Regions from separate parts of the Enterobacter adelaidei genome, predicted to be linked through region 1. Evidence: predicted binding sites of a transcription regulator. Region 1 holds the regulator's gene; the other holds the start of a gene.
What was found. Region 1 encodes LexA, which represses DNA repair genes until DNA is damaged. Its sites were predicted from a motif close to TNCTGTATGTACATACAGNA; they were not measured.

Region 1 (5,809 bases):
AGTGAATCCAGTTGATCGGCAAGGTCGCCTGCGGCGGCAGAGACCTGCCGCGATGCAGCACTGGAAGGATTAAGGAGATCGATAAGATTGATATTATCCAGGGTACTGCGATAGGCGCTGACATCATCACTGATGTCATCAATCTTATCGCGCAGGTTGTCTTTATCTGAAATTTGCGCACCGATAGAGGGCAGGATCACTGTAATACCATCGTCAGGTTTCGCCTTTGCAAGCAACGCCGGGTTGATTAACACCCCGTTGCCATAGCTCCCAGCCGCGACCCCCGTCCCCCCCATCGCATCGCTACGTGCTTCTGTCCAGGTATTGGCTGCTCCGGCCTGATTTGCCATAAACATGGAGACGGCGATGCTAACCACCGAAAATTTAAAATGTTTTTTCACAGTATGCTCGTCTTATAGTCTGTTATGAAATAACCCCTGTCTGTTATCACCCAAACAGGTACGAACTATTGCTGTGAATAAGTACAAAAAGACCCGCTATTTCCCTAAGTTAAATTCTAACCAGACCTGTTGTAATTTGTGACGGTCCTCAATATTTATAGAAGAGGAAATTATTTTTTCCCAGGTTTTCCATCATGCGGCCCGAAAAACTGGGGCGGGTGATCGACCCAGCGATCTTCTCGCGTGGCGGCATACACTGGGTTGAGCGGATAGTAGATGCGGTTGTGCTTCTTGTTGGCTTCGCCAACTACCAGGAGTCGAACCTCTTCGTCCGTGTTGTTGATAAAGGTGTGGCAGACGCCGGTTCCGGCGGGAAACCCTACGCTATCGCCGGGTTCAAGCTTCCACAAATAGCCATTAATCCAGGCTTCAGGATATCCTTCAAGCACGTAAATGAACTCTTCTTCGTCGCTTTCCGCATGGGGATAGGATGTCCGACGTCCGGGGGGTAAACGCTCATGATGGATACCAATACGCCCTAGCCCGAGCTTGCGAGCCAGCGGCGCACCGATGGAAAAACGCTCGTCGCTGTCGGGATAGGTTGAGTTATCAGCGCCTTCCACGTCGCGCCAGTGTCGAATACAGTCAGGTCTTTTCATTGTTCGTTTCCCGGTTTGCAATGCGTCAGGTATAGCACAGACAGGCGGATCTCGGTGTTTTTACCAGAACATGATAAAGTGAGGGTTTTCCGTCCTATAACATCCGGGGTGCTAAATGGATAAGTCCACAAAAGAGCTGTTAGCGCAGGCCGAAAAGCTCTGCGCGCAACGCAATGTGCGCCTGACTCCGCAGCGCCTTGAGGTATTACGCCTGATGAGCCTGCAACAGGGAGCCATCAGCGCGTACGATCTGCTCGACCTGCTCCGCGAAAGCGAGCCGCAGGCCAAACCGCCTACGGTGTATCGCGCGCTCGATTTTCTGCTGGAACAAGGGTTCGTGCATAAGGTTGAATCCACAAACAGCTATGTGCTGTGCCACCTGTTTGACCAGCCAACCCATACATCAGCCATGTTTATCTGCGACCGCTGCGGCGTGGTAAAAGAAGAAGGGGCTGAAGGTGTTGAAGACATTATGCATACGCTGGCGGCCAAAATGGGCTTTGCCTTGCGTCATAATGTTATTGAAGCACATGGGCTGTGTTCTGCCTGTGTCGAGGTGGAATCATGCAGCCATCACGATAAGTGCCAGCACGACCACACAATCGTTGTGAAGAAAAAACCTCGCTAGCAATGAAAAAGGCGGCTCATGGCCGCCCTAAAGGTGTACTTCCTTGTACTTTCGGGTATAACCCGGTTACCAGCGGTAGTCGTTGCGTTTTTCCCAGTCGCCAACTTCCTTTTCCGCCTGGTCTTTTGCGTAGCCGTAGCGTTCCTGGATTTTACCGACAAGCTGATCGCGTTTACCTTCAATGACGGTCATATCGTCATCTGTCAGCTTCCCCCACTGCTCTTTCGCTTTACCTTTGAACTGCTTCCAGTTGCCGCTGATTTCGTCTTTATTCATCATCGTGTCCTCTTGTTAAGCGTCGGGTCGCAACGTCCGTTACGTTCTTTTCTGCTGGACGTGATAATAATTGTAGTTAAGGATTCTGCAGCTATTTTGATATTCGGAATCTTTAACCGTCACGATATATCGTGATGGGAAGGAAACCAGGTATTATTTCGCCAGTGACGGCGCCAGATAAAGGCCAGAGACAGGCCCCGCAACGAGAGGAAAACGGCCAACGCCAGCCACAAACCATGATTGCCAAGCCAGGGAAGCGTCAGCAGCGTCAGACCAAACCCTGCAGCTGCCACCGCCATACTGTTACGCATTTCGGCTCCGCGCGTAGCCCCAATGAACATGCCGTCCAGCAGATAACACCAGACACCGACCACCGGTAAGATCACCTGCCAGATGAGATAGTGGCTCGCCAGTTCACGCAGTGTGGGAAGTGAGGTGAGTAATGCAATGATCTGCTCGCCAAAAACGGCATAAACCAGCGCAAATGCCAGTGCCACCAGCCCTGACTGACGACAGGCTGCCCGCCAGACATCCTGAAGCTGCCCGCTTTCGCGCGCGCCGTACGCCTGCCCGGAATGTGCTTCCACAGCATAGGCAAAACCGTCCAGCGCGTAGGCGGTAAAGGTCAGCAGCGTCATCAATACGGCATTGACCGCGACGATGTCTGGCCCCAGCCGAGCCCCGAAAACCGTCAGCGCGCCAAAACAGAGCTGAAGGAGAAGTGAGCGCAGCATGATGTCACGGTTGAGTGCCAGCAGCTTACGGATATTGCCGCGCCATGCGGTTTTGAGTAGCGCAAGAGAGATCCCGCGCATCGCCAGCACGCGCCAGACCATCCACATACCGATGATAAAAGTCCCGTATTCGGCAATTGCCGTCGCCAGTGCAGCCCCCTGCACGTTCATATGCAGACCCATTACCAGCCAGACATCAAGCACAATGTTGAGAAGGTTTCCCACCACCAGCAAAATGACGGGCGCGCGGGCATACTGCACGCCCAGTAACCACCCCAGCAGAACCAGGTTAGCCAGTGATGCCGGCGCACTGAGCCAGCGAATTTCCAGGAAACGTTTCGCCTGCTCCAGCACCGCCTCGTTACCGCCAACGATGTGAAGCGCGAGGTCAATCAGGGGCGAGCGCAATACAACGATTAATACTCCCGCACCAAGCGCCAGAATGAGCGGCTGCACCAGCGCGCGGGCCAGGCGCAGCGGATCTCTGGCACCATACGCCTGTGCCGTGAGCCCGGTGGTACTCATGCGCAAAAAGAGCAGCAGCATAAACAGGAAGCTGGTTGCCGTCGCGCCAATCGCCACGCCGCCAAGATAAACAGGTGAATCCAGATGACCAATAACAGCAGTATCGACCAGACCCAGCAAGGGCACGGTAATATTGGAGAAAATCATCGGCAGTGCAAGACGCCACAATGCCTTATCTGATGCCGTCAGCAGTGACATGAAAAATACCGGGAGAGGTAAAGGAAGCAGGCTACAGCAACGCCGTAGCCTGTCAGGAAGAGATTACAGCCATTCGCCGTTGCGAATCACCCCTACTGCCAGCCCTTCGATAGAGAAGTTCTGTTCGCGAAGATCCACCACAATCGGGGAGAATTCGCTGTTTTCAGGCAGCAGCTGTACGGTATTACCCTGTTTTTTCAGACGCTTAACGGTCACTTCGTCATCAATACGCGCGACCACAACCTGGCCGTTTCGCACATCCTGCGTTTTGTGAACCGCAAGCAGATCACCGTCAAGAATACCGATGTCTTTCATCGACATGCCGCTTACGCGCAGCAGGAAATCAGCGCTCGGTTTAAACATCCCCGGATCGACCTGGTAGTGGCCTTCAATATGCTGCTGTGCCAGTAAAGGCTCACCGGCAGCAACACGCCCCACCAGCGGAATGCCCGTCTCTTCTTCCACCAGCAGGCGGATACCGCGTGACGCGCCCGAAACAATCTCAATCACGCCCTTACGCGCCAGCGCTTTCAGGTGTTCTTCGGCAGCATTCGGAGAACGGAAGCCCAGACGCTGAGCGATTTCCGCACGCGTGGGTGGCATACCCGTCTGGCCGATATGATCCCGGATGAGATCAAACACCTCTTGCTGCCTGGTCGTTAACGCTTTCATTCCGCCCCCTGGGTGTATATACAGTTATGCTGTGAGTATATACAGTCAAAGGCGATTTTGGAACCAAAAACTGCACAAAAAACCAGGGACTTAATTATTCCTCGAGGCTCATCGGAAATGTGACCAAAGCAGCGTGACCCAGGTAATGACCGCAGTAATAATCGCCAGCAACACGGCAGCGGAACCCATGTCTTTTGCCCGGCCAGAGAGCTCGTGGAAATCTGAGCCAATCCGGTCAACAACGGCCTCAATAGCGCTATTGAGAATTTCCACTATCATCACCAACAGTACGGAGCCGATCAGAAGAACGCGTGTTATTGCATCAATATCAAGGAAGCAGGCGATAATCACCGCGATGATAGCGGCGACGCCCTCCTGGCGAAAGGCGGCTTCATTGATCCACGCGGCACGGAAACCTTTCCAGGAATAGCCGGCGGCTTTGATGATTCGGGTTAACCCAGTGGTATTATTGGCCATTAAAAGAACCTTTTATTGGAAATAGCGTCAGTAACTAGAGTGGCAGCGCGTTTCGCTGCCGCCTGAAGTATGACGGGTAACAACAGAAATTTTGCGCGCTTTCTGTTATCCTTGCGCCGCAATTGCATTATTAACCAGAGGCTTTACATCGTTTATGTCCGGCTGGCCACGAATTTACTACAAATTACTTAATTTACCATTAAGCATCCTGGTAAAAAGCAAGTCTATCCCAGCAGAACCCGCGCTGGAATTAGGGCTCGATACGTCGCGCCCCATTATGTACGTTTTGCCTTATAACTCGAAGGCAGACTTACTGACGCTTCGCGCCCAGTGCCTGGCGCATGACTTACCTGACCCGCTTGAACCGCTAGAAGTTGACGGAACTCTGCTGCCGCGCTACGTGTTCATTCACGGTGGACCGCGCGTGTTTACCTATTACACGCCAAAAGAAGAGTCCATCAAGCTGTTCCATGACTATCTCGACCTGCACCGCAGCAATCCTGATCTGGATGTGCAGATGGTGCCAGTTTCGGTGATGTTTGGTCGTCGCCCGGGTCGTGAAAAAGGTGAAGAGAATCCACCGCTGCGCATGCTTAACGGCATCCAGAAGTTCTTCGCGGTCTCCTGGCTGGGACGCGACAGCTTTGTGCGTTTCTCCCCTTCCGTTTCGCTGCGTCGAATGGCGGACGAGCATGGCACCGACAAGATCATCGCGCAAAAACTGGCGCGCGTAGCGCGTATGCACTTCGCCCGTCAGCGCCTCGCTGCCGTTGGGCCGCGTCTCCCGGCGCGTCAGGATCTGTTCAACAAGCTGTTGGCCTCCAAAGCGATTGCCCGTGCCGTCGAAGACGAAGCACGCAGCAAGAAGATTTCACATGAGAAAGCCCAGCAGAACGCCATTGCACTGATGGAAGAGATTGCAGCGAACTTCTCTTACGAGATGATTCGTCTGTCCGATCGTATTCTCAGCTTTACCTGGAACCGTCTCTATCAGGGCATCAACGTCCATAACGCCGAGCGTGTACGCCAACTGGCGCATGATGGCCATGAAATTGTCTATGTCCCCTGCCACCGCAGCCACATGGACTACCTGCTTCTCTCCTATGTGCTTTATCACCAGGGGCTGGTACCGCCGCATATCGCGGCCGGTATTAACCTGAATTTCTGGCCAGCTGGCCCGATTTTCCGTCGACTGGGCGCCTTCTTTATTCGCCGTACCTTCAAGGGCAATAAGCTCTA
Region 2 (5,809 bases), 1.6 Mb from region 1:
TGATCTGCGTATCGGTATACGAGAATAAACGTCCCTGTAAGAGAGGATCGTTGGTGAAATCCAGCCCCGGCACGATATGCCCCGGGTGGAACGCGACCTGTTCGTTTTCGGCGAAGAAATTATCCGGGTTACGGTTGAGCACCATTTTACCCACCAGCTGAACCGGCACCAGCTCCTCCGGGATCAGTTTGGTCGGGTCAAGGAGATCGAAATCGAACTTGCATTCGTTCTCTTCCGGAATGAGCTGCAGGCCCAGTTCGTATTCCGGGAAATCGCCCGCTTCAATGGACTCCCACAGCTCGCGGCGATGGAAGTCTGGATCGCGTCCGGTGAGCTTCTGCGCTTCGTCCCACACCAGCGAGGCTTTACCCGCCACAGGCTTCCAGTGGAAGCGGACAAACGTGGCTTTTCCCTCGGCATTGATCAGACGGAAGGTATGGATGCCAAATCCTTCCATTGTACGATAACTGCGCGGAATGCCCCTGTCTGACATCGCCCACATCACGTTGTGTAAGGTTTCAGGCTGCAGGGAGACATAGTCCCAGAAGGTGTCGTGCGCACTTTGTCCCTGCGGTATGGCCCAGTGAGGCTCTGGTTTTACCGCATGGACAAAGTCAGGAAATTTATGCGCATCCTGAATGAAAAACACGGGAGTGTTGTTGCCCACCAGATCGAAAATTCCCTCTTCGGTATAAAATTTGGTGGCAAAGCCGCGGATATCCCGGACGGTGTCTGCCGAACCAGCGCCGCCCTGCACGGTGGAGAAACGCACAAACACCGGTGTGATTTTATCCGGGTCGGAGAGGAAATCCGCTTTGGTGATCGCTTTCAGACTCTTATAGGGCTGAAAGTAGCCGTGGGCCGCGGAACCGCGGGCGTGGACGATGCGTTCCGGTATCCGTTCGTGGTCAAAATGGGTGATTTTTTCCCGCAGGATAAAATCTTCCAGCAGGGTCGGCCCGCGCGCGCCCGCGCGAAGGGAGTTCTGATCGTCAGCAATGCGCACGCCCTGATTGGTGGTGAGCGCAAAACCTTCGCCGCCTTTACGGTGTGGCGCTAGAGATTTCAGTTTTTCATTTCCCGTGTCCGGTGATTTCACGCTTCCCGGTGCGGTAGGTTGTTCGCCTGGGGCTGAAGGGCCGGGAGAGGGGTGGTGAGAGCCGTCAGCAGGGGCGAGGGAGTCCATTCCCGGTTGAGACTCTTCAGTGCCATGAATCGGCGATTGATGTGTTTTATCTTTGTTCGACATTGCACGATGCTCCTTGATTCATTGTTAAAAAACCTTTTAAGGATAGGACAATGTCGCAAGATGGTTTGCTAACTAAGAGTTTTCACATGCCGTCATTAGCGAAAGAAGCCATCTCACCCACTCGGGGCGCGACGGAAGGTAGCAGGATCGGCTATCATAGAATTTTCCTGCTTCAAGAATTTGCTTTAGTGAACCAGTCGCTTATGAAACCTCTTCGCCAACAAAACCGCCAGGTTATTAGCTATGTGCCCCGCGTTGAACCCGCGCCGCCGGATCATGCCCTGAAAGTGGAGGGTTTTCGTGATGTCTGGCTGTTACGCGGTAAATATGTGGCGTTTGTGCTGATCGGTGAACATTTCCGTCGTTCCCCGACTTTTACAGTACCGGAATCCGCGCAACGGTGGGCGATGCAGATCCGCCAGGATGAAGAGGTTGAAGAGTAACAGCCATAAAAAAACCGCCATCAGGCGGTTTTTTTAATTATCAGTGTTTAACGGTGCGCCAGTTCGACGTCGTCTTCACTTTCCAGAATCGCTTTGTCAGTCTGCTTCAGCCACTGGCTGGTCAGCGTACCGGCCGTCATTGAGCCGCTTACGTTCAGCGCGGTACGCCCCATGTCGATCAGCGGTTCAACGGAGATCAGCAGTGCAACCAGCGTCACCGGCAGACCCAGAGCCGGCAGCACGATCAGCGCGGCGAAGGTTGCGCCACCACCGACACCTGCAACGCCTGCGGAACTTATGGTCACAATCCCTACCAGTGTAGCAATCCAGACTGGGTCAAGCGGGTTGATACCCACGGTTGGTGCAACCATCACCGCCAGCATCGCCGGGTAAAGACCTGCACAACCGTTCTGACCGATGGTGGCACCAAAAGAGGCAGAGAAGCTGGCGATAGACTCAGGCACGCCCAGACGGCGGGTCTGTGCTTCAACGTTCAGCGGTATAGACGCGGCGCTGGAACGACTGGTGAAGGCGAAGGTCAGCACCGGCCAGACTTTGCGGAAGTATTTCAGCGGGCTAACGCCGTTCACACCCAGCAGGATACCGTGCACCACAAACATAATGCCCAGGCCCAGATAAGAGGCAATCACAAAACTACCCAGCTTGATGATGTCCTGCAGGTTAGAGCCCGCAACCACTTTGGTCATCAGCGCCAGAACACCATAAGGGGTTAACTGCATCACCAGACGAACCAGCTTCATCACCCAGCTTTGCAGGGTATCGATAGCGGTCAGCACGCGTTCACCTTTTGGTGCATCGTCTTTCAGCAGTTTAAGTGCCGCCACACCCAGGAACGCGGCGAAAATGACCACGCTGATGATGGAGGTTGGGTTGGCGCCGGTCAGGTCAGCAAACGGGTTCTTCGGAATGAAGGAGAGCACCATTTGCGGAACGGTCAGGTCCGCCACTTTACCCACGTAGTTGGTTTGAATCGCGGTCAGACGCGCTGTTTCAGCACTGCCCTGAACCAGCCCTTCGGCAGTCAGGCCGAACAGGTTGGTGACCAGTACACCTACCAGCGCCGCAATCAGCGTGGTAAACAGCAGCGTACCAATGGTCAGGAAGCTGATTTTCCCCAGTTGGGTCGCGTTATGCAGTCGGGCAACGGCACTCAGAATAGAGGCAAACACCAGTGGCATAACGATCATCTGCAGCAGCTGAACATAGCCGTTACCAACAATGTTGAACCACTGAATGGAATCTTTCAGAACTGGATTGTCGGAGCCATAAATTGCCTGTAATGCCAGACCAAATACAACACCCATGACCAGACCAACCAGTACTTTTTTCGCCAGACTCCACTGTTTGTGGCGCGCCTGCGCGAGAAGCAATAGCAATACAACGAACACAATGACGTTCGCGATGAGTGGAAAATTCATCCCCGTTCTCCTGATTTATTATGGGGTCGGTTTTTACCGATCCTGTTGGCGGAAGGTTAGCAGAAGTGTGATGTAGCGCTTATATCCAAATGGAATGGGTTATGACAAATGAGATAGTTTTGTCTGTTTACTGTTCAATCTGGTGATGAATAAAACGATTGAACTGAAATTGCAGCGAATTAATCATCTGGGAAGACCAGCGGACTGCACTGTTTTCGGGCAATGTTTGCGGCATCCAGACAGCATAGGCAAACAGTGCCATGCACAATACGCGCTCAAGCTGGTTACCTTTCTGCGGTGCAAGGATGGGAAAACGGAAACGCCAGCGGCAGGGCCAAAGCAGCGGCACGCCCGCAGGCGTTAGCATATCGGCGACAATATGGCTTAAATAGCCCAGCACCATCCCCTGGATGGCATCCGCAGGGACAATCCAGCTTTCGGGCACTTTTAAGTAGAAGAACGTCAGCAGGCCGAACACGGCCAGCAGACTATGCGTAAATCCCCGGTGACCAAACGCGCGAGCGATAGGTTTTGATACCCACTTAAGGCGTTGCCCAAGAAAGGATTTGGGGTGGTCAATGTCGGGCAGCAAACAGGTCAATACGGCGGAAGGGACAATATGCCACCAGTCCCCCTGCGCCAGCACGGGGGTAAGTTCAGCGTTTTTGGCAAATACTGCGCACGCAATAGAAAAAAGCAGGTGGCCTTCCGCCGTCATGATAAAACCCACAAAACTGTCAATTCATACAGTATAGGGTTTTTATACAGTAGGCGGAAGAGGTGACGGTGTAACTGTTTGTCACAAACCCAACGCAGGCATTAACCGCCCTGCAGGTGATGCGTCGTCAACCCGACCAGTGAAGTAAGCTTCACATCGGCAAGGGCAAACCGGGGATCGTGGCGGGTTTCTTCAGCGGGCACCACAATGGAGCGCATACGTGCGGCTTTCGATGCCACCATACCGTTTACGGAGTCTTCAAGCGCAACGCAGTTGAGCGGATCAATACCCAGCTTAGCGGCACAGTCCAGATAGACCTGCGGGTGCGGCTTGCTGTAAGGCAATTTTTCCGCTGATGCCAGCGCGTCGAAACTGTCGCGCAGTTCAAACATGATGAGCACTTTTTCCAGCATATGCAGCGGTGAAGCAGAGGCCAGACCGACTTTCAGCCCCTGAGCTTTACACAGCGCGACGGCTTCACGTGCGCCAGGCAGCAACGGCATGTTCTCTTCGACCAGCGAGATGGCGCGGCTGATAATGCGTGCGGTCACTTCATCACGATCCGGGCCAACCCACGGTTGTTGGGCAAACCACAGATCGACGACCATATCAATGCGCAGGCCAAGCGTGTCTGGAAGTTCATTACGGCGGCTGATATCTACGCCAAGGCTGGCGATGACGTCCAGTTCGGCGCGATCCCACAACGGTTCGGAATCGATCAGTAATCCATCCATGTCAAAAATTGCGGCAAGAATTTGGCGCGGTGTCGACATCACAACGTCTCCTTATCCAGGGTGTTCGACAGACGATAAGTGCTAAGCACAACCTGCAATTTAGCATATTGCCTTTAAAGATCGGGCGAAATTGATGACCAGCAGGTAGACTTAGGCACAAATAACGCGTCTTTATGAAGAGGAACTGATGACGTATCAACAAGCTGGACGCATCGCGGTCTTAAAACGTATTGCTGGCTGGGCGATTTTTATTCCAGCTGTCATTTCTACGCTGATCTCTGTACTGAAATTTATGTACGATCACAGCGAAAAACAGCCGGGTATTAATGCGGTAATGCTTGATTTTGCGCATGTCATGATTGAGATGATGCGTTTTAACACACCATTCTTGAATGTCTTCTGGTTCAACTCACCCACCCCGGATTTTCATCAGCAACTGAATATCGGCTTTTGGGGCATTTACGCACTGATCTTTATCGCCCTCGCATTGCAGGCCTCTGGCGCACGAATGAGTCGTCAGACGCGCTTTCTACGCGAAGGGGTTGAGGATCAGTTAATTCTGGAGCAGGCTAAAGGCCCGGAAGGGATGAGTCGGGAGCAGATTGAATCCCGCATTGTTGTGCCGCGTCATACCATTTTTCTGCAAATTTTCCCGCTCTATATCCTCCCGGTGATCATCATTGTGGCGGGATACTTCTTCTTCTCGCTGCTCGGTTTTCTGTAACAGATAAGGGTGGCGAAAGAGCCACCCTTATCTGCCTTCACGCGGCAAGTATACGTTCAAGGGCCCGCTGCGCGTTGACCAGGTGCTCCCCGCCAAACAGGATGGCTCGGTTCATCAGCGTATAAAGCTGATACACCGGCTGGCGATCGAGGAAACCGGGCGGCAGGGGGGAAACCGACTGGTACCCATCGTATATTTGCGGTGGCTGTTCCGGATGCAGCGGCAACATGGCCAGATCGCATTCTCTGTCACCCCAGTAGCAGGCCGGGTCAAAAATATAGGGGCCGTTAGGGCCTAGCGCGCAATTATTTGACCATAAATCGCCGTGTAGCAAAGAAGGCTGAGGCTGGTGGGATGCCAGACGCTGCTGAACGTGCTCAACGATGGCATCTATATTGCCAAATTCCAGCCCTTTTTCTGCGGCCAGCTCAAGTTGCCAGCCAATGCGTTGCTCAGCAAAAAACGTCGACCAGCGACGCTGCCAGGAATTAGGTTGTGGGGT

Region 2: AAHF05_RS09150 (metal-dependent hydrolase) is a predicted target of LexA. The motif match lies at 3,864-3,883, and genes of this name have one in related genera.

What each region holds. Positions count from the first base shown of each region.
Region 1 is NZ_CP154353.1:307,066-312,874, reverse strand. It holds gene AAHF05_RS01535 (conjugal transfer protein TraF) at 1-401, opposite strand, end outside; gene AAHF05_RS01530 (cupin domain-containing protein) at 572-1,060, opposite strand; gene zur (zinc uptake transcriptional repressor Zur) at 1,176-1,688, shown strand; gene AAHF05_RS01520 (CsbD family protein) at 1,755-1,964, opposite strand; partial or broken gene AAHF05_RS01515 (hypothetical protein) at 2,013-2,087, opposite strand; gene dinF (MATE family efflux transporter DinF) at 2,084-3,421, opposite strand; gene lexA (transcriptional repressor LexA) at 3,485-4,093, opposite strand; gene AAHF05_RS01500 (diacylglycerol kinase) at 4,202-4,570, opposite strand; gene plsB (glycerol-3-phosphate 1-O-acyltransferase PlsB) at 4,725-5,809, shown strand, end outside.
Region 2 is NZ_CP154353.1:1,866,205-1,872,013, forward strand. It holds gene katE (catalase HPII) at 1-1,249, opposite strand, end outside; gene cedA (cell division activator CedA) at 1,453-1,692, shown strand; gene AAHF05_RS09145 (L-cystine transporter) at 1,740-3,131, opposite strand; gene AAHF05_RS09150 (metal-dependent hydrolase) at 3,259-3,849, opposite strand; gene hxpB (hexitol phosphatase HxpB) at 3,951-4,622, opposite strand; gene AAHF05_RS09160 (YniB family protein) at 4,771-5,307, shown strand; gene AAHF05_RS09165 (fructosamine kinase family protein) at 5,345-5,809, opposite strand, start outside.